Regions from separate parts of the Marinobacter qingdaonensis genome, predicted to be linked through region 1. Evidence: predicted binding sites of a transcription regulator. Region 1 holds the regulator's gene; the other holds the start of a gene.
What was found. Region 1 encodes LexA, which represses DNA repair genes until DNA is damaged. Its sites were predicted from a motif close to CTGTNTNNNNANACAG; they were not measured.
Positions count from the first base shown of each region.

Region 2: recN (DNA repair protein RecN) is a predicted target of LexA. The motif match lies at 2,320-2,335, and genes of this name have one in related genera.

Region 1 is NZ_JAYDCJ010000003.1:2,041,961-2,053,076, reverse strand. Features, by position in the region: gene U5822_RS12620 (sigma-54-dependent transcriptional regulator) at 1-1,041, opposite strand, end outside; gene U5822_RS12615 (sensor histidine kinase) at 1,054-2,292, opposite strand; gene U5822_RS12610 (sigma-54 dependent transcriptional regulator) at 2,523-3,974, opposite strand; gene fliT (flagellar protein FliT) at 4,045-4,374, opposite strand; gene U5822_RS12600 (DUF1329 domain-containing protein) at 4,428-5,786, opposite strand; gene U5822_RS12595 (DUF6586 family protein) at 6,005-6,493, shown strand; gene U5822_RS12590 (hypothetical protein) at 6,544-6,804, shown strand; gene U5822_RS12585 (cell division inhibitor SulA) at 6,851-7,342, opposite strand; gene lexA (transcriptional repressor LexA) at 7,384-7,995, opposite strand; gene U5822_RS12575 (amidoligase family protein) at 8,210-9,211, shown strand; gene U5822_RS12570 (gamma-glutamyl-gamma-aminobutyrate hydrolase family protein) at 9,204-9,968, shown strand; gene U5822_RS12565 (SIMPL domain-containing protein) at 9,965-10,648, shown strand; gene U5822_RS12560 (translocation/assembly module TamB domain-containing protein) at 10,651-11,116, opposite strand, start outside.
Region 2 is NZ_JAYDCJ010000003.1:1,245,432-1,256,547, forward strand. Features, by position in the region: gene fur (ferric iron uptake transcriptional regulator) at 88-498, shown strand; gene recN (DNA repair protein RecN) at 574-2,253, opposite strand; gene grpE (nucleotide exchange factor GrpE) at 2,538-3,140, shown strand; gene dnaK (molecular chaperone DnaK) at 3,230-5,155, shown strand; gene dnaJ (molecular chaperone DnaJ) at 5,233-6,357, shown strand; gene dapB (4-hydroxy-tetrahydrodipicolinate reductase) at 6,383-7,183, shown strand; gene carA (glutamine-hydrolyzing carbamoyl-phosphate synthase small subunit) at 7,411-8,541, shown strand; gene carB (carbamoyl-phosphate synthase large subunit) at 8,632-11,116, shown strand, end outside.

The sequences.
Region 1 (11,116 bases):
GACGTTGCCGGGCCAGCGATGACCCATCAGCGCGTCCCGGGCATCGGCAGCAAAGGTGATGCCGGTCAGCTTCATCTTGTGGCAATGCTTTTTCAGCAGCGAGGCGGCCAGCGGCATGATGTCCAGCGGGCGCTCGCGCAGGGGCTGCCAGTGCATGGGGAACACCGTCAGCCGGTAATAGAGATCTTCCCGGAACTTGCCCTCGCGGACATAGTCGCCGAGGTCGCGGTTGGTGGTGGCGACCACACGGACATCCAGGGCAATGGTCTTGCGGCCACCGACCCGCTCCACTTCCCGCTCCTGCAGCACCCGCAGCAGTTTTGACTGCAGGCCCAGGTCCATTTCCGAGATTTCATCCAGCAGGATGGTGCCGCCGTTGGCCTGCTCGAACTTGCCGGGGGACGAGGCCACCGCCCCGGTGAAGGCGCCCTTTTCGTGGCCGAACAGGATGGCTTCCAGCATGTTTTCCGGAATCGCGGCACAGTTGATGGCGACAAAGGGCTGGTCGGCGCGGGGGGACTGCTGGTGAATGAACCGGGCCAGCACCTCCTTGCCAGTACCGCTTTCGCCCGAGATCATCACCGTGGAGTCACTGCCGGCCACCTTGGTCGCCAGCTGGAACATGCGCTTGCTGACCGGATCTTCGGCCACCGGCGCGTCGGTGGATTTTTGACGGACACCACCGACCACCTTGCTGACGGCCTCCACCAGCACCTGGGGCTCGAAGGGCTTGACCAGGTAATCGATGGCGCCCGCCTGCATCGCCGACACCGCGTGACTGATCTGGCCGTAGGCGGTGATCAGCATCATCGGCAGCCCCGGGTACAGGCGCTGAACCTCGGCCAGCAGCTCGTGCCCGGACTGGCCCGGCATGTTGACGTCGCTGACCACCATGTCCACCGGCGCTTCCGCCAGGCGCGCCAGGGCTTCCCGGGCATTGGCGGCTTCCCGCACCCGGAATTTGGCGAGCTCCAGGGTGGTGACCAGGGCTTCGCGCAGGTCGTGGTCGTCCTCAACAATCAGAATCTGGGCCTTGGCCATGATTGCCTCCGTTTACTGGGAATTCTTCAATTGCGGCAGACGCAGGGTGGCAACCGCCCCGCCCTGCTCCGGCGATTCAATGGTGAACTGGCCCTGATGGGCCTTGACCACCGCCTGCACCACCGCCAGACCGAGGCCGGTGCCGTGGGACTTGGTGGTGTAGAAGGCCTCCATCAGACGGCCGGTCTCGGACCGGTCGAAGCCCGGGCCGTTGTCGATCACGCGGATCACCAGCTCGTGGCCGGCGGGCACAATCTGCACCGCCACCCGCGAGGCACCGGCCTCCAGGCCATTGTTGACCAGGTTGGTGCAGGCGCCGACCAGGGCGTCCCGGTTGCACATCAGCCGGCACTCGGCCGGAACCTCGTCCACCACCGTGACCTCGGCCCCCGGATTCAGGGTGATGCCCTCGACCGCCGAGCGCAGGGCCGAGACCAGGGTCCCCGCCGACAGCTCTTCCGCCAGGCGGGTTTCGCCGCGGGCGAAGATCAGCATGTCGCGGACCTGCTGCTCCAGATGGGTCAGACGGGACATTAGTCGAGAGGCGCAACGCTGACGCATTTCTTCGTCCAGCTCGTCCTGACTGAGATGCCCGCCGTAGAGAATGGCGGCCGACAGCGGCGTGCGGATCTGGTGCGCCAGCGACGCCACCATCTTGCCCATGGCGGACAGGCGTTGAGCGTGAGCGAGCTGAGACTGCAGTTGCCGGGTTTCGGTCAGGTCGGTGAGCAGGATCAGCTGGCCGGGCTGGTTTTCCATGGTCCGAATCTCGATGCTGACCCGGCGTCCGTCTTTCAGGGACACTTCGTGGCCGTCGTCCCGGCGAGGCGCGAAACAGCGTTGGATGACATCGATCCAGCGTTCGCCATCGAGCGGCTCGCCCAGCAGCGCAATCGCCGCCGGGTTGGTCTGGGTGACCACACCCTGGCTGTCCAGCACCACCACACCGGCGGGCAGAGCCGTGAGCAGGGTCGACAGTCGATCCGCCAGCTGCTCCTTTTCCTCCAGCTCCTGCTGACGCTGCATGGATTCCTGGCTCAGCTCCCCGGACAACTGGTTCACCCGGGACTCCAGGGTGCGGTAGGAGTCAGTGATCTGACGGGACATGCGGTTGAACAACTCCAGCGCCGAGTCCACCGCTTCGTCTTCCTGCTGTGGAAACAGCGCCGTAACCTTGTCGTTGACGTCCGCCGCCGCGTTGGCCTGGGCCTGTTCAGCCTCGGACCGGACCACAAACTGTGCCTGACTCATAACTTCGCCCCCTGACCGACCCATCGACGGGCCGTACCATTCGGATTATTCGTTTGGGGTCTGTTAAGCCAGCACCGTGCCAACTTGAATTTTTGCTTTTATATCAATAGGAAGGAAATTTAAGATCGGGGCGAACGACGGTTTTACGTCGGGCTGAACGAGCCGCGGCGCCGCAGGTTACAAACCTTTGACGCCGCGTCTGGAGGGAATAGGCCGAGGCCTGGGACCGGTCAGGAGTCTTCCGATTCCTCCTCGCGCAGTCCGTACTTGCGCACCTTTTCCACCAGCGTGGTCCGGCGGATGCGCAGCTTCTCGGCGGCCCGGGCCACCACCCCACCGGCCTCGTCCAGTGCCTGCTGGATCAACTGCTTTTCCAGGTTGGACAGGTAGTCCTTCAGGTCGATGCCATTGACCGGCAGCAGGGCCGGCGCATCCAGGCCGACCAGACCGGGCACGCCGGACGGCATACCGGAGTCTTCCACCGGCCGGTTTTCGTCGTAGTCGTCGACGTAGCGGAATTTCTTGGGCAGCTCCTGCACGCCGATCACACCGTAAGGGTGCATGATCGCCAGGCGCTCCACCAGGTTGGCGAGCTCGCGCACGTTGCCTGGCCAGTTGTGCCGGCACAGACTCATGATCGCCGCGGAATTCATCCGCAGGGAGCCGCGTTTTTCCTTTTCCATTCGGGAGATCAGCTCGTTGATCAGCAGCGGGATGTCCTCCACCCGCTCCCGCAGCGACGGCATTTCAATCGGGAACACGTTCAGGCGGTAGTACAGATCTTCCCGGAATTCACCGGTTTCGATCATGTCTTCCAGGTTCTTGTGGGTCGCCGCGATGATGCGGACATCGGCGGACTGGGTGCGATTGCTGCCGACCCGCTCGAAGGTGCGCTCCTGCAGGACGCGCAGGATCTTGACCTGCATGTTGAGCGGCATGTCGCCGATTTCATCCAGGAACAGGGTGCCACCCTCGGCCATCTCGAAACGGCCGACACGGGCGGTGATGGCGCCGGTGAAGGCGCCCTTCTCGTGGCCGAACAGCTCGCTTTCCAGCAGCTCCGCCGGGATGGCGCCGCAGTTCACCGGTACAAACGGCTTGTCGCGACGGGCGGAATGGTAGTGCAGGTTGCGGGCGACCACTTCCTTACCGGTACCGGACTCACCGGTAATGAGTACGCTGACGTCCTTGTCGGCCACCTGCTCCATGAGCTGGCGAACCTGGTGCACCTTGCGGGACGTGCCCACCAGGCTGCGGAACAGCTGCAGACTGCGCTGCTGGCCACGCTGCTGGGAGCGACCGAACTGATCCCGGAAAATCTGCGCCCGATACAGCGAATCCACAAACTTGGTGTAGTTCAGCGGCCACTCCATGCGGGCGATGACCCGAGCGGCATCGTCGCCGGCCAGGCCTTTCAGGTCAGGATCGCCGACCATCAGGATGGGCACGCCCTGGGCCAGGGCGCAGATTCTGGCCACCGTGTCAGTGACGCCGGCATCCTCGCCATTGACCACCGCCACGGACAGCTCGGCGGCGGCGCCATCATCCGCGGATGCGAGGAATGCCGCGGCTTCGTCTGCCTGGAGGATCTGCTCTTCGCCGATAAACTCAAGAATCGTGACCATGTCCCGGCGTCTTGACTCGTCGTCACTCAGCACCAGCACCTTATTGTTATTGGACATTCACAAAAATCTCTCGGTGGATTTGAGCGGTATTTAAGACTGTCGGGAAGCTCGAGTCAATTTTATGACGCTATTTGGGACGATTTGAGGAAATGTTCTGATAGGCCTTGGCAGCATTACGATTCTGGTTCACGCCCTTGAGCGCCGACTGGGCTTCCTGGCGCGCCCGATTGGCGCCCTGACTGGCCGCATCCACCAGTTGCTGCAGCTCCTCGAGGCGGGTCCGCACCTCGCTCGCGTCCAGCTCACCCGACTCCATGGCGCGCATCAGCGGCTCGACCGCCGGCCTGACCTCGCCATTGCGACTCGCCAGTGCGTCCCAGTCCTGATCGGCCAGTGCGCGCCCGAAGCGGGCCATCAGTTGATCCAGGTGAGTCAGATGCGCCTGGTTGTCCGCCATGCCCGGTCTCCTGTCAGATTCCTGTGATTAATTGTGGCCACCGGCCCCATCAATTACCGACGGGCGGCCCGCCGCGCCGCGGACGCGGTGAAGTCGGACCCACGGAACCCCGGGCTGAAATCATACGCCGGGAAACCGTCATCCAGGCCATCGATATAATAGCGTTCGGCCTTGAGATCGTACGTCATTTCCATGGTAGTCCAGAACACCGGCACACTGTAATAGCTGATGTTGTGGGCTTCGGACACCCGCCAAAGCTGGCCATCCTCGTCGTACTCCTCGGACGCCAGGATCTGCCAGCTGTCCTCGTCAACGTAGAACACCCGACGATCGTAGATGTGGCCGATGCCCGTGCGGCGCTTGGCCTCGACCACCCAGACCCGGTGCAGCTCGTAGCGTGCCAGGGCCTGATTGATGTGACGGGGGCGGATCACGTCGTCGGCGGTGACGTCGCCAGCGTGCAACGCGTAGGCGTTGTACGGCACATACAGCTCGCGCTTGCCCTTCAGAGTCCAATCGTACTGGTTGGGCGCGCCGTTATACATGTCCTTCTGGTCGACCGAACGCAGGGAGGAGGAGTTCGGCAGATCGGTTTCGTAGGCCAGATTGGGCGATCGACGCAGGCGACGGGAGCCGGCGTCGTAGCGCCAGGCCAGCCGGGGCGACCGAATCTGATCCAGGGTTTCATGCACCAGGGTGATGGTACCGGCCAGCGACGACGGAGCGATGGTGTCGGTTTTCAGGTAGAAGATCTTGTTGTCGATCTCCTCCAGTTCCGCCCCCTTCTTGCTGTAGGCGAAGAAATACTCGTAGTCATTGACCACCGGATTGAAGGCGCCATCGGTCTGGGGCGTGGCGGAGGCACTGCGGAACGCCACCTCGTTGCCGCGGTAGCGCAGGATGTGATTCCAGATGACTTCCAGACCGTTCTTTGGAATCGGAAACGGGCTGGTCATGATCGTGTTGCGAACGCCGTTGCCGTTATCCAGCAATTCGGACTGCACCGCGTTGTCACGGGATTTGTCGTAAACATGGTCCGGGAAGGCCGCGGTGCGGCGGGTCTGATACACCGGCATGAAGAAATCCGCGCCGTACTGCTCCAACATCCTTAGGTGGCCGTCAGACAGCCGATCCCGATACAGCGTGTAGTTGTCCCCGGTAATCACGAACAGGGGCTCATCCTCCGGGAAGGGATTGATTTCCACCTGGCCTTTGCGCCAACCCTCGGGTGGTGTCTTCAGCCCACCGGTCCAGTCGGGAATGGTACCGGACGGATTACCGGCCCGCTCTGCGCCTACCGGGGTTAATTCCCCATCGAGCCGATCCGCCTGCTTTGGCGAGACCTTCGATACGGCCGTCCCTGAAGCCCCGAACAGGATTGCTGCAACGCCTGCGATAACCTGGTTCCGCATTCCCTTTCTCCTCCCGAATATCATGCAGTGTGTCTGGCTGGCCCTGGCGCAACCGGCGGCCTTTTTGCCAAATTCAAACGACCGTTTCAAGTGATGATGTGTATTTTCTTGTGACACAGACGGTGACAGAGCGAGGGGAGGAAATTGCGCCGTCGAAATGGTAGGATGGCGGATTGACTTTGCGGTGGGTCGGACCACCGGCTGTTTACAGGTATCTTATGGCCTCACAATGGCATTCACTGGTTTCACAGAAACTGTTCCTGGCCCGGACGCTGCTGGACGACTCTGGCACGCCCGCTGACGCCCCCCACAGCGCCCTGAGGCAGGAGGCGGCACTGCAGGGGGCCACCGAGCTGTTGCTGCGGGCCCGGCGCCTGTTGCTCGTGATGGTCGCCCGCCTGTACCAGCATCGCAGCGGCGAGCCGGACAACCTGGAGGCGCTGGCGGACCTGGTCGGCACCGAGGCCAGCGAGCTGGGGCTGTTGCAGGAGCTGGCCAGGCAAGGCAGCAGCTGGTGGAACCACCTGGAACAACTCGAGGCGGTACAGAGCCGCCCGCCAGCGACCAAAAAGACGGTCAGCGCCGACAACATCATCGCGGTGTCAGCCGCCGCCGGGCCAGATCGCTCCAGCGCGGGCCTACGAGCCACGCTGGACGCCATGAAGAAATTTGCCGACGACCTGGAAGAGCGGCACAGCGAGTGGTAACCGCGCAAGCCGCAGGTAGCCCGGGTCGAATCACAGAAAAGGTTTAACGAATGTCACCATCTTTTTTTGAAATCGTACAACTGAGTAACGGAGATTACGCGCTGCGCCGCATCGACGACGACAGTGCGCCGCTTGTGAAGATTTCCTTTTCCGACGAAGCGCGGGAGATGATGGAAGACCGCGACATGAATGTCGCCAAGGCGATGATCGCGGCCGGTATCGAAGCCGTGGGTAACGTAGCTCACGATATTGAACTGGAAGACGAGGAACCCGAGGCGACCGACGCTCACCCCTCCTACACCCTGCACTGATGCAAGGCGCCGCGCCCGGGTGGGCAGACGGCGGCGCCCCAACAGCTCAGCGCTGGCGCAGAATCACACCGTGACTGTTGCCCGCCGCTGATGCCCGCTGCAACGCGTCGAAAGCGGGCCGACCCAGCTTACGGGTCCACATCACCACCGCGTGACAGGTGCCGGCACTCAAGGCGCGCTCGGCCAACTCCTGGGCGGAGTGATCCGGCGTCGAACGCAGCACCAGCAATTCGCCGGCAACAATGCCATGCATTTTCTGCCATTTACTGACCAGGGCCTGGGGCGGATCAATCCATGCCAGCCAGCGCTTTTCCTGATTGAGCTGGGTCAGCATCGGCAGCAGCAACTGAAAATTCTCCACCTGCCCTTCCGGCAAAATGATCTCGGTAACGTTGCCAGCGACCGCCGGTTCGCGCTGGGCCGGCTTCGGGCGGGTACGAATCACGGATCGACGTTCACCACCGGCCGACACCGGCACCGCCCGCGACAAAGCACTCTGCTGGTACGCCAGATTCTGATTGAAGCTCATTTGTTCCATGATTCACCTGCCCCCTGACTGTCCGTGACTCACCCGCGCGATCAATGAAGATCCGAGCGCCGAATGACCCCTACCCCCAATCCTTCAATAAAGAGTTGCTGCTCGGTCAGATCCACCTCGATCGGCGCGAACTCGTCGTTCTCGGCAATCAGATAAACCTTGGAGCCTTCCTTGCGGAAGCGCTTGACCGTCACCTCTTCCTCACCGACTCGCGCAACCACCACCTGACCGTTGTGAACATCTTGGGTGCGGTGCACCGCCAGCAGATCGCCATCGAGAATGCCGATGTCCTTCATACTCATGCCACGCACCCGCAGCAGGTAATCGGCGGACGGCGAGAAGAACTCAGGCGCCAGGGTGACGTGATCCTCAATGTGTTCCTGGGCGAGGATCGGGCTGCCTGCCGCCACCTGACCGATGACTGGAAGCCCCAGGTCCTCTTCCGCTTCCGGCAGCCGGATTCCGCGGCTGGCGCCTGGCACCATCTCAATGGCACCCTTGCGCGCCAGGGCCCGCAAGTGCTCTTCGGCGGCGTTGGCCGAGCGAAACCCGAGCTCAGCGGCGATCTCCGCGCGGGTGGGCGGGTACCCGGTTTCGTCCAGATACCGCCGGATGATGTCCAGCACCTGAGCTTGCCTTGCTGTCAGCTTCATTGAGCTACTCCATCTGGGTTCCGTGGTAGGCCCCACTCCGTCGCATACGAAGCGAAGTCTCCGGCCTGTTTTTTTATACAGTGAACTGACTATATACAGTGTTTTATCCAGTGTAAACCCTCGCCCCCGGATTTTTGTGTCACCGGCGTAACCATATGTCCTGCAAGGATTGTGATATGGTGATTCCACCTGAAACGACCGGTTAGGGAGTTCTATGAGTCATTCCAGCGAGTGCAACATGCCCGACAACCTCCACACTGCGGAGGGCAAGGAACGCCGAGTTGGCATCGAGATCGAGTTATCGGGACTCGGTTACGACGAACTGGTGCAACTGGTGGCGCGTTTCCTTGAGGCAGAACCGGAGCTGACCTCCCGTTACGTGTCCCGGCTGGCAACCGACCTCGGGGACTTCACCATCGAGCTGGATTCCGACCCCATCAAGGATCTGGATCTGACCGACGATCGGCTGCCTGAATCGATCCGGGAATTGGGTGGACAGGCCATGGAAGTCATTGATGCCGCCGCGGAGCGCATCGTTCCTCTGGAAATTGTCAGTCCGCCGGTGCCCTTCTCGGCCGTGCCGCGAATCCAGGCGATGATGGAAAAGCTGCGCGACGCCGGCGCACTGGGCAGCCGCGAGGCGATCTACTACGCCTTCGGCCTGCAGCTGAACCCGGAATTGCCGGACCTGGAACCAGCCACCCTGGTTCGCTATTTCCAGGCGTTTGCTGCGCTGTACGACTGGCTGAAATCCCGGCACCAGCTCGACATCAGCCGGAAATTCACCACCTACATCGAACCCTGGAGCAGCAGGTACGTCGACCTGCTGATGGACGACGACTACGCTCCGGACCAGGCCCAGTTGATGCGGGATTACCTGAAGTACAACCCGACCCGCAATCGCGCCCTGGACCTGCTGCCGCTGTTCGCCCATCTGGACGCGGACCTGCTGGCCGAGCACGTCGACGACCCGCGGATCAAGAGCCGGCCGACCCTGCACTACCGGCTGCCCGACTGCGACATCGACAACGACGACTGGGACCTGGCCAGTGTCTGGAACGACTGGGTGATCCTGGAGCGGATTGCGGCCGATGCCGACCAGCTGGCCGAGTTGCGCAGCCTGTACCGGGAACGGAGCAAGCTGAACCTGCACAACCTCACCCACAGTTGGCTGGAAACCACCACGGACTGGCTGCAAAGCAAAGGGTATGTCTGAGGCAACGGAAACCGGCGACGAGCTGCCCGGACTAACCATCGGCATCAGCGGGCCCGCCCGTCGCAGCACCGCCCATCGGCTGATCAGCCTGGGGCTACGGATGCACGGCGCCCGCACCCACTACATTCGTCCCGGTTCCCGCACCGATGTCGCCCTGCTGGACGGGCTGGTGCTGTCCGGAGGTACCCATGTGCACCCGGAATGCTACGACCAGCAGCCACAGGTGACGGCCCGTTACGACCGCAAACGCGATGCCACCGATCGCCGGCTCCTGCAGGAGGCCGAGCGCATCGGCATTCCGGTGCTCGGCATCTGTCGGGGCGCTCAGTTCATCAACGTGTTCCACGGTGGCTCCCTGTGCCAGAACGTGACCCCGCTTCGGGTCAATACCCGGCACCGGCCCCTGCTCCTGCCCATGCAGACGGTGCGACTGGTGAAAACCAGCCGGCTGGGCCGACTGATGCAATCGGCCGTCATTGGCGCCAACCGCATCCACAGCCAGGCCATCAAGCGCCTGGGCAATAACCTGCGGGTGGTGGCGGTGGATAACGATCTGTTCGTGCAGGCGATCGAGAACACCCACGAGCAGTGGTTGATGGGAGTGCAATGGCACCCGGAATACCTGCTTTACCACGGCGGACACCGCCGGATCTTCAAGGAGTTCGTCCAGGCCGCCCTGGACTTCAAGCTTAGCCGACTGGAACCGGAACCCGCGGAGCCAGATCGCCATTCGCATTCAGAGGAGGAGTCGCCATGAACCGTTCGCTTTCACTGTCTGGCCTGCTGCTGGCCATGACCCTGGGCCCGGCCCTGGCCGTCGCCGGCGAAGTATCCCTGAGCGGCGAAGGCAGCGTGCGCTACCAGCCGGACAGCGCGCGCCTGCAGTTCACCGCCAGCGCCGAGCACGAACTGCCCCAGCGGGCCACCGAACAGGTGGCAGAGATGATGGACCAGTGGCGCGAGGGCATCGCCGAGTACCAGCCCCAGTTGCAGGATTACACCGACGCCATGGTCAACCTTTACTCCCGTACCCTGCCGGGCAGTGAACGGGGCGAGGAGCCACGCCAGCGGGCGGTGGCATCACAGACGGTCAGTTTTGAAATCAGTGATCTGTCCCTGCTCAACCCCTTGCTGGAGCAGGCGCAGACGATCGGCATGAACTACCACCTGGGCGCGGGCCAATTCTTCCACTCAGACGAGGCGGGACTGGAGCAGCAGGCGCTGGCCAAGGCCATTGCCGACGCGCGCGCCCGCTGTGAGTTTGTTGCCCGGGAATTGCAGTCCTCCTGTGGCGATGTGGTCTCGATCAACGTCAACGGCGGCTTTCGGCCCGTGCCGGTCATGATGGCAGAGGCCAAGGGCCGGTCCGACACCGTTTCCAGCGTCGGTGTCCGGGAAGTACACGCCACCGTCAACGCCACCTTCGAGCTGGACTGACCCTAGAAGTCCCGGGTGTAGAAGATGTCCAGCGAGGCGGCCAGGCCACTGGCCGCCTCGACGTAGATGTTGCGGGTCAGGTCGTAGCGCAACGCCACCGTCGTGATAGGCTCGAACACCCCCACCCCGTAGCGCACGCTCAGCTCATCGGTCAGATAGCCGCTGGCGACCACCGAGGTCTGCTCGCCGCTGCCTTCGGTTTCCAGCATCAACTGCTGGATGCCGATCTCCTCGCCCAGTTTGCCGGTCACCTTGTTGGCCTGGGTCAGGCCGAGGGATATGGCCGCCCCACTCATCTGGCCCTGATCGCCCTGGCTTTGCGGCGGTCGACCGAGCACCAGGTACGACAGCGCATCGGTCTGGGGCATGTCGGGGCTGGAGAAAATTTCGGTCTCCGGCGCCTGTACCGGCCCGCTCAATCGGATACCGGCAACCACCGTGTCCACCCGGCGAATGGCCTCGATATCC
Region 2 (11,116 bases), 800 kb from region 1:
GCTGAGGCAGGTGCGGCACGGGTTAACCGTCTAAGGCGGCTTCATCATACCGGAAGCCGTGAAGCACACCAAAGAGTGAATAGTAACATGTCATCTGAAAACGCCGAATTGCGAAAAGTCGGTCTGAAAGTCACTCTGCCGAGAGTGAAAATCTTCAACATTCTGGAGAACTCTGAAGAGCACCACCTGAGTGCCGAAGACGTTTACAAGAAACTGTTGGAGCAGGGGGATGACGTGGGGCTGGCAACCGTGTATCGGGTGCTGACCCAGTTCGAAGCGGCAGGCCTGGTGTTACGCCACAACTTCGAAGGTGGTCATGCGGTGTTCGAGATGGCCGGAGACGACCATCACGACCATATGGTCTGCACCCAGACCGGTGAGGTTATTGAGTTCGTTGACGAAGTCATCGAGGAACGTCAGCAGAAGATCGCCAGGGAACGTGGTTACGAGATCGTCGACCACAGCCTGATCCTCTACGTGAAACCCATCAAGTCCTAAAAAGAAAAAAGGGGCGGGTGATTAACCCGCCCCAACAGCTCTCAGGATCGAGAGGGGTAGTGGTTCGTCGCCAGATCAGTGATGGGTCGCCTGCCCCTTGGAAAACATCTCCCGGGCATGGGCAATCGTGTGCTCGGTCATGTCCACGCCGCCCAACATTCTTGCCACTTCACTGATTCTGCCGTTGTCGTCCAGGGTCTCGATTTTCGAGAAGGTGGCGTCCCTTTCGGTAAATTTGCTCACAAACAGATGCTGATGGCACTGCGCGGCCACCTGCGGCAGGTGCGTGACGCACAGCACCTGGCCATTGCTGCCCAGGGTGCGCAGCAGGCGTCCGACCACCTCGGCGGTGCCGCCGCCAATGCCCACATCCACTTCGTCGAACACCAGGGTCGGGGTGGTTGAGGTCTGGGCCACCACCACCTGAATCGCCAGGCTGATCCGCGACAGTTCGCCGCCGGAGGCCACCTTGGCCAGTGGTCGGGCCGGCTGGCCCGGGTTGGCGCTGACCAGAAATTCTATGTCCTGCTGGCCGTGCGGGGCCGGCTCGTCGTTGGCGTTGCGGCTGAGCCGGGTAACGAACTGCACCGTCGGCATGCTCAGCTGCGCCAGTTCCTCGGCCACGCGCTGATCCAGGTCCACCGCCGCCTGCTCGCGGGCTTCGGTCAACTGCCCGGCCAGTGCGTCAAAGGCCGCACGCTGCTCCTGCAGTTCCACTTCCAGTTGCTCCAGGCTGCCGGCGCCGCCGTTCAGTTCCGCCAGTTCCGCGCTCAGGTTCTGGTGCAGTTCCGGCAATTCCTCCGGGGTAATCCGGTGCTTGCGGGCCATCTGGTAAATGCTGCTCAGGCGCTCCTCCACCTCGGCCAGGCGGGCCGGATCGGCCTCGTAGTCCTCCACGAACCGGCGCAGGTTGTCACCGGCTTCGCCGATCTGGATCTGGGCCTCGTTCAGCATCTGGATGGTGTCGGCCAGGGCGGGCACCTCAACCGGCAGCTGCTCCAGTTGTTGCAGCGCCTGGCGCACCAGGTCCGCGGCGCTGGTCTCGTCCTCGGTGCACAGCAGGGCTGCCTGGTGGCTGCTGTGCAGCACCGCGTCGGCCTGGCTCAATTGTGCCTGTTCCTGTTCCAACTGGTCCTGCTCGCCATCGTCCAGAGCCAGGCGGTCCAGCTCCTCCACCTGGTAGCGCAGCAGCTGCAGCTTGGCCTCAGTTTCGTCGGCGTTCTGCTGGCGCTCGGTCAGCCGCTGGCGGGTCTGGTTCCAGACCTTGAACGCGGCATGGGTGTCGGCCGCCAGGGCTTCTACCCCGGCGAATTCGTCCAACAGCTTACGGTGGGTGTCCTTGCGCAGCAGGGACTGGTGCTGGTGCTGGCTGTGGATGTCCATCAGCAGGCCGCCCAGATCCTTCAGGTGAGCCAGCGGGCAGGGCTGGCCATTGATGTAGGCGCGGGAGCGGCCGTCCTTGCTGATGACCCGGCGCAGGATGCAGTCGCTGTCGTCGTCCAGCTCGTGCTGCTCCAGCCACGCCACGGCTTCCGGGATCTTGGCAACGTCAAAGGTGGCGGTGATGTCGGCGCGCTTGGCGCCGTGACGCACGGCACCCGCGTCCGCCCGGCCGCCCATGGCCAGTCCGAGCGCGTCCAGGACAATGGACTTGCCGGCGCCGGTTTCCCCGGTCAGTGCCGTCATGCCCGTGTTGAACTGCAGTTCCACCCGTTCGGCGATGGCGTAATTGGAAACCGTAAGCTGAGTAAGCATGCAGATAACCTCCGCGTCCTTCGAATTGCTGCGCTGAACAACCCGCTGTGTAAGCTGGGCGAAATACTGTTTGGTTATACAGTGACTGTGAATATATGCAGGGTTTTTTCGGTTTGCAAATCGGCGGGTCGGGAATTTTTCCGGGAAACCGTGCGGGGTGGTTGAAACCTGAACACGGGGCCCCATATCCGTCCCCAACTAGAAATTTCCGGCTCGCGTCGGTCGGAAGCCATGTTGAATCGGCCGTCTGGTTGTCGGCCGCCGGATAGCTAGCAGGAGAACTCATGAGCACTGACGAGAACCGCACCGAACAGGTAGAAGACGAGCTGAACGAAGCAACCGAAGCCGCGGCCGAAGAGGTCCAGGCCGAGGCGGAAGCGGCCGAGGGTGGCGAGTCTGAAGTGGACGCGCTGAACGCGAAGGTCCAGGAGGCTCAGGACCAGATGCTGCGGCTGCAGGCGGAAATGCAGAACGTCCGTCGCCGGTCCGAGATTGATGTCGAGAAGGCTCACAAGTTTGCGCTGGAAAAGTTCGTGAAGGAGCTGCTGCCGGTCGCTGACAGCCTGGAGAAGGCGGTGGAGAGCACCGAGGGCAGTGATGACGCCGGTGAACTGGTGGCCTCCATCCGTGAAGGCGTCGAGATGACCCTGAACCTGTTTATGAGCAGTCTGGGCAAGTTCAATGTCGAGCAGGTGAACCCGGTGGGCGAGCCGTTTGACCCCCAGCAGCACGAAGCCATGTCCATGGTGCCGGCGCCGGATGCCGAGCCCAACAGCGTGGTCGCGGTGGTGCAGAAAGGGTATCTGCTCAATGGCCGTGTGGTCCGTCCGGCCATGGTCGTGGTCGCCAAGGCCGAAGACGCACCAAAAATTGATGAGCAGGCTTGAAAAGGCGATTAACGCGCCAATATAGCCTGTAAATGGTCAGAGCCGGGGCGATTCCCCGGGAAAGTATTCAGAAGCATTGGAGTGACTCAATGAGCAAGATTATCGGTATCGACCTGGGAACCACCAACTCCTGTGTCGCCATCATGGATGGTGACAAGGTCAAGGTTATTGAAAACGCCGAGGGTGATCGCACCACCCCGTCCATCATCGCCTACACCGATGACGGCGAGACACTGGTAGGCCAGTCTGCCAAGCGTCAGGCGGTCACCAACCCGCACAACACCCTGTACGCCATCAAGCGTCTGATCGGTCGTCGTTTTGAAGACGACGTGGTCCAGAAAGACATCAAGATGGTGCCGTACAAGATCACCAAGGCTGACAATGGCGATGCCTGGGTTGAGGTAAAAGGCGAGAAGATGGCACCGCCGCAGGTGTCCGCGGAAGTTCTGAAGAAGATGAAGAAGACCGCGGAAGACTACCTGGGCGAGAAGGTAACCGAGGCGGTGATCACCGTTCCGGCCTACTTCAACGACAGCCAGCGTCAGGCCACCAAGGACGCGGGTAAGATCGCCGGTCTGGAAGTGAAGCGGATCATCAACGAGCCGACCGCTGCGGCCCTGGCCTATGGTCTGGACAAGAAGAGCGGTGACCGTACCGTAGCCGTGTACGACCTGGGTGGTGGTACCTTCGACCTGTCCATCATCGAGATTGCCGATGTGGACGGTGAGCACCAGTTCGAGGTTCTGGCCACTAACGGTGACACCTTCCTGGGTGGTGAAGACTTCGACCTAAAAATCATCGAGTACCTGGCTGACCAGTTCAAGAAAGACAGCGGCATCGACCTGCGTGGTGATTCCCTGGCGATGCAGCGTCTGAAGGAAGCTGGTGAGAAGGCCAAGATCGAGCTGTCCAGCAGCCAGCAGACCGACGTCAACCTGCCGTACATCACCGCAGACGCGTCCGGTCCGAAGCACATGAACGTCAAGCTGACCCGCGCCAAGCTCGAGTCACTGGTGGAAGATCTGGTTCAGCGCAGCCTGGAGCCGTGTAAGGTGGCCCTGCAGGACGCTGGCATGAAGGCCGGTGAAATCGACGAGGTTATCCTGGTCGGTGGTCAGACCCGTATGCCGCTGGTGCAGGAAAAGGTTAAAGAGTTCTTCGGCAAAGAGGCCCGCAAGGACGTTAACCCGGACGAAGCCGTGGCCATGGGTGCTGCCATCCAGGCCGCCGTGCTGTCTGGCGACGTGAAAGACGTTCTGCTGCTGGACGTTACTCCGCTGACCCTGGGTATCGAAACCATGGGTGGCGTGGCGACCCCGCTGATCGACAAGAACACCACCATCCCGACCAAGAAGTCGCAGACCTTCTCCACCGCGGATGACAACCAGACCGCCGTGACCATTCACGTGGTCCAGGGTGAGCGCAAGCAGGCGAACCAGAACAAGTCGCTGGGTCGTTTCGATCTGGCCGACATTCCGCCGGCGCCCCGTGGCGTGCCGCAGATCGAAGTCACCTTCGACATCGACGCCAACGGCATCCTGAACGTGTCTGCGAAAGACAAGGCGACGGGCAAGGAGCAGTCCATCGTTATTAAGGCCTCGTCCGGTCTGAACGACGACGAGATCGAAAAGATGGTGCAGGACGCCGAGGCCAACGCCGAGGAAGATCGCAAGTTCGAGGAGCTGGTGCAGGCCCGTAATCAGGGCGATGCCATGGTGCACGCGGTACGCAAGACTCTGAGCGAAGCCGGTGACAAGGTCAGCGACAGCGAGAAAGAGTCCATCGAAGCGTCCATCAAGGAGCTGGAAGAAGCTCTGGAAGGTTCCGACAAGGACGACATCGAAGCCAAGACCCAGAAGCTGACCGAAGTGTCCTCTGAGCTGGCTCAGAAGATGTATGCAGATCAGGCCGAGCAGGCGCAGCAGGCCGGTGGTCAGGAAGAGGCCCAGGGCCAGCAGTCTGACGACGCCGTTGACGCCGAGTTTGAAGAAGTCAAAGACGACGACAAGCGGTAAATCTGACGTACATCAGGCAGTTGGAAAACGCGGGGAACTCCCCGCGTTTTCCGCGTTTAAAAACAGGGTTTTGAAGCATGGCCAAGCGCGATTATTACGAAATTCTCGGGGTTTCCCGGGATGCGGACGAGAAAGACATCAAGCGAGCCTACCGCAAGCTTGCGATGAAATATCACCCCGACCGTAACCCGGACGACACCGACGCCGAGAACAAGTTCAAGGAGGCCAGCGAAGCCTACGAGATCCTGGCGGACGACTCCAAACGCGCCGCTTACGACCAGTTCGGTCACGCCGGTGTCGATGGCCAGGCCGGCGGTGGCTTCGGCGGTGGCGGTGCCAGCTTCTCCGACATCTTCGGGGATGTGTTTGGCGATATCTTTGGTGGCGGTGGTCGTGGCCGCAACACCCGCGGTGCCGATCTGCGCTACACCCTTGAGCTGGATCTCGAGGAGGCCGTGAAAGGCAAGACCGTCCAGATCAAGATCCCGGGTCACCGGGAGTGTGAGGTCTGTGATGGCAGTGGGGCCGAAAAAGGCTCCACCCCGGAAACCTGCGGTACCTGTAAGGGTATGGGGCAGGTGCGCATGCAGCAGGGCTTCTTCACCGTGCAGCAGGCGTGTCCGACCTGTCGCGGTTCCGGTCAGATCATCAAGAATCCGTGCAAGTCCTGCCACGGTCAGGGCCGGGTTCAGGAAGAAAAGACCCTGTCGGTCAAGGTGCCGCCGGGTGTCGATACTGGCGACCGTATCCGCCTGTCCGGTGAGGGCGAGATGGGTATTGACGGTGGTCCGCCCGGGGATCTGTACGTGCAGATCGCGGTGCGTGAGCATGCCATCTTCACCCGGGATGGTCGTAACCTATACTGTGAGGTGCCGATCAGCATCGTGGATGCGGCCCTGGGTGGCGAGTTGGAAGTGCCGACCCTGGATGGCCGGGTCAAGCTGAAGATTCCGGCCGAGACCCAGACCGGCAAGCTGTTCCGCCTGCGCAACAAGGGCGTCAGCCCGGTTCGTGGCGGCCCCTCCGGCGACCTGCTGTGCCGGGTGATCGTGGAGACGCCGGTGAACCTGACCAAGCGTCAGAAGGAACTGCTGGAAGAGTTCCAGCAGACCCTGGACGGCGGCAACGGCAACGAGCACGCACCGAAGAAAACCTCCTGGTTTGAGGGTGTGAAAAGCTTCTTCGACGAAATGAAATTCTGACCGGCCGATAAAAGGAAGTGCGAGCATGAGGGTAGCAATCATCGGCGCCGCCGGGCGCATGGGCAAAGTGTTGATCGAAGCCGTTGACGGCACCGAGGGTCTGGAGCTGGGTGCGGCCGTGGTCGAGCCGGGCAGCAGTCTGATCGGTGCCGATGCCGGCGAGCTGACCGGTATCGGTAAGACCGGGGTCAAGCTGGTGGGCGCCCTGGATGAGGTCAAGGACGATTTCGATGTGCTCATCGACTTTAGCTTCCCGGACCTGACCCTGGCCAACGCCGAGTTCTGCAAGACCCACGGCAAACGCCTGGTGATCGGTACCACCGGCATGTCGGAGGCCGAAAAGGCGCAACTGGCGCTGGCGGCGGAATCGGCGCCGGTGGTGTTCGCACCCAACATGAGCGTGGGTGTGAACGTGGTCCTCAACCTGCTGCGTACCGCCGCCCAGACCCTCGGCGACGACTACGACGTGGAAATCATTGAGGCCCACCACCGCCACAAGAAGGACGCGCCGTCCGGAACTGCCCTGCGCATGGGTGAGGTGGTGGCGGACGCCCTCGGTCGGGACCTGAAGGAATGCGCCGTCTACGGCCGCGAAGGCTTCACCGGCGAGCGCACCCGCAAGGAGATCGGTTTCGAGACCATCCGCGCCGGTGACGTGGTGGGCGATCACACCGTGCTGTTCGCCACCGAGGGGGAGCGCATTGAGGTTACCCACAAGGCCAGCAGCCGCATGACCTTCGCCAAGGGCGCCATGCGGGCGGCGCTGTGGCTGGCGGACAAGCCAGCGGGCCTGTACGACATGCAGGACGTACTGTCGCTCAAATAGGCCGGTGGGCGTGATTTTGAATGGACAGAAAGCCGCATATTTTTTACACTAGGGCGGTTTAACTGCACCAAGCGTAGCTTTTAAAAACGCCCGTGAAACCTAAAGCGTTTACGGGCAACAAAAAGCGGGACGGAGTTTTGACTCCCTCTCGCTTTTTTGCGACCTGAATTTGCGCTTGCGTTCCTGTTCGTGACGAACCGATACGCCACTCGATGAGGATACAAGCCTTGAGCACACCTGCAATCCTTGCACTCGCAGACGGAAGCCTGTTCTACGGCACTGCCATTGGCGCTGACGGAGAAACCAGCGGCGAAGTGGTGTTCAACACCGCCATGACCGGCTACCAGGAAATCCTGACTGATCCGTCCTATTCCCGCCAGATCGTGACCCTGACCTATCCGCACATCGGCAACACCGGTGTGAACGAGGAAGATGTCGAGTCCGACCGCGTCCAGGCCGCCGGCCTGATCATTCGCGACCTGCCGCTGACCACCAGCAACTGGCGCAGCAAGGGCTCGCTGGACGACTACCTGCGCAGCAACAACATTGTCGGCATCGCCGACATCGATACCCGCCGCCTGACCCGCATCCTGCGTGACAAGGGGTCCCAGAACGGGGCCATCGTCGCCGGTGCCGAGGCGACGGCCGAGCGTGCGCTGGAGCTGGCCAAGGCCTTCCCGGGCCTGAAAGGCATGGATCTGGCCAAGGAAGTGACCTCCGAGAAGGTCTGGAACTGGACCCAGAGCGAGTGGACCCTGGACGCGGGTTACGGCGAGCGCGGTGATGCCCGGTTCAAAGTGGTCGCTTACGATTACGGCGTGAAGTTCAACATCCTGCGCATGCTCGCCGCCCGCGGCTGCGACATCACCGTGGTACCGGCCCAGACCCCGGCCTCTGAGGTGCTGGCGATGAATCCGGACGGGGTGTTCCTGTCCAACGGTCCGGGCGACCCCGAGCCCTGTGACTACGCCATCAAGGCGATCCAAGAAGTGTTGGAGACCGAGATTCCGGTATTTGGTATTTGCCTGGGCCACCAGTTGCTGGCCCTGGCCAGCGGCGCCAAGTCCATGAAAATGGGCCACGGCCATCACGGTGCCAACCACCCGGTGCAGAACCTGGCCGACGGTACGGTGATGATCACCAGCCAGAACCACGGCTTTGCCGTGGACGAGAGTTCGCTGCCCGAGACCCTGAAAGCGACTCACAAATCCCTGTTCGATGGCACCTTGCAGGGGATTCGTCGCACCGACAAGCCGGCGTTCAGTTTCCAGGGCCACCCGGAAGCCAGTCCCGGCCCCCACGACGTGGCGCCGCTGTTCGACGAGTTCATCCGGCTGATGGAAGCCCGGTCTGCCTGAGGGCAGAGCCTCCGGGCCAGCGCCCGGAACCGACACGCGCCGCGTTTTGCGCTGCAAGAATTTCATAGTTGCTGACAGGTTTTACAAGACATGCCAAAACGTACCGACATCCAAAGCATTCTGATCCTGGGCGCGGGCCCCATCGTCATCGGACAGGCGTGCGAGTTCGACTACTCCGGAGCCCAGGCCTGTAAGGCACTGCGGGAAGAGGGGTACCGGGTCATCCTGGTCAACTCCAACCCGGCCACCATCATGACCGACCCGGTCATGGCCGATGCCACCTACATCGAGCCGATCACCTGGAAGACCGTCGCCAAGATCATCGAAAAGGAAAAGCCGGATGCGCTGCTGCCGACCATGGGTGGCCAGACCGCGCTGAACTGCGCCCTGGACCTGGAAAAGCACGGTGTGCTGGCCGAGCACGGCGTTGAGATGATCGGCGCCAACGCCGACACCATCGACAAGGCCGAAGACCGGGACCGGTTCGACAAGGCGATGAAGAAGATTGGCCTGGAGTGCCCGCGCGCCACCATCGCTCACTCCATGGACGAAGCCTGGAAAGTGGCCGACGACATCGGTTTCCCCTGCATCATCCGGCCGTCCTTCACCATGGGTGGCTCCGGTGGCGGCATCGCCTACAACCGGGACGAGTTCGAGGAAATCTGCCAGCGCGGCCTGGACCTGTCGCCGACCAACGAGCTGCTGATCGACGAGTCCCTGATCGGCTGGAAAGAGTATGAGATGGAGGTCGTTCGCGACAAGAACGACAACTGCATCATCGTCTGTGCCATCGAGAACTTCGACGCCATGGGCGTGCACACCGGTGACTCGATCACCGTGGCTCCGGCCCAGACCCTGACCGACAAGGAATACCAGATCATGCGGAACGCCTCGCTGGCGGTTCTGCGTGAGATCGGTGTCGAGACCGGCGGCTCCAACGTGCAGTTCGGCATCAACCCGGACACCGGCCGCATGGTGGTCATCGAGATGAATCCGCGGGTGTCCCGCTCCTCGGCGCTGGCCTCCAAGGCCACCGGTTTCCCGATCGCCAAGGTGGCTGCAAAGCTGGCGGTGGGCTATACCCTCGATGAGCTGCGCAACGAAATCACCGGCGGCGTGACCCCAGCCTCGTTCGAGCCCAGCATCGACTATGTGGTCACCAAGATTCCCCGGTTCACCTTCGAGAAATTCCCCCAGGCCGATGCCCGCCTGACCACCCAGATGAAATCCGTGGGCGAGGTCATGGCCATCGGTCGGACCTTCCAGGAATCCCTGCAGAAGGCCCTGCGGGGTCTGGAAGTCGGTTCCGAAGGCTTTGACGAAAAGCTCACCGACCTGAGTTCGGAAAACTCCCAGGAAACCCTGACCCGCGAACTGAATGTGCCCGGCGCCGAGCGCGTCTGGTACATCGGTGACGCCTTCCGCGCCGGCATGAGCGTCGAGGACGTGTTCGAGCACACCAAGGTCGACCCCTGGTACCTGGTGCAGATCGAGGACATTGTCCGCGAAGAGCAGGCGCTGAAATCCGCCGGTAAGGCCGACATCGACCAGGCCACCCTGTTCCGGCTCAAGCGCAAGGGCTTCTCCGATGCCCGTCTGGCCAAGCTGCTGGGCATTTCCGAAGTCAGCCTGCGCAAGCTGCGCCACGACCTGGACATCCGTCCGGTGTACAAGCGGGTGGACACCTGCGCCGCCGAATTTGCCTCCGACACCGCCTACATGTACTCCACCTATGAGGAAGAGTGCGAGTCGGACGCCAGCGACCGGGACAAGATCGTGGTCATCGGTGGTGGCCCGAACCGCATCGGCCAGGGCATCGAGTTCGACTACTGCTGTGTCCACGCGGCCCTGGCCATGCGTGAGGACGGCTACGAAACCATTATGATCAACTGCAACCCGGAGACCGTGTCCACCGACTACGACACCTCCGACCGGTTGTACTTTGAACCGATCACCCTGGAAGACGTGCTGGAGATCATCCACGTCGAGAAGCCCAAGGGCGTGATCGTGCAGTACGGCGGCCAGACCCCGCTGAAACTGGCCCGTGGCCTGGAAGCGGCCGGCGTGCCGATCATCGGCACCAGCCCGGACGCCATCGACCGCGCCGAGGACCGGGAGCGGTTCCAGCAGATGATTACCCGCCTGGGCCTGAAGCAGCCGGACAACGCCACCGTGCGCAGCCACGAGGAAGGCATTCTGGCGGCCCGGGAAATCGGCTACCCGCTGGTGGTGCGCCCGTCCTACGTTCTGGGTGGTCGCGCCATGGAGATCGTCTACGACGAGGAAGAGCTGGTGCGCTACATGCGCAACGCGGTGCTGGTGTCCAACGACAGCCCGGTGCTGCTGGACCACTTCCTGAATGCCGCCATTGAGGTCGACATCGACGCCATCAGCGACGGCAAGGACGTGGTCATCGGTGGCATCATGCAGCACATCGAACAGGCCGGCGTGCACTCCGGTGACTCCGCCTGCTCCCTGCCGCCGTACACCCTGTCCCAGCAGGTGCAGGACGAGATGCGCGAGGCCGTGAAGAAAATGGCGATCGAGCTGGACGTCATCGGGCTGATGAACGTGC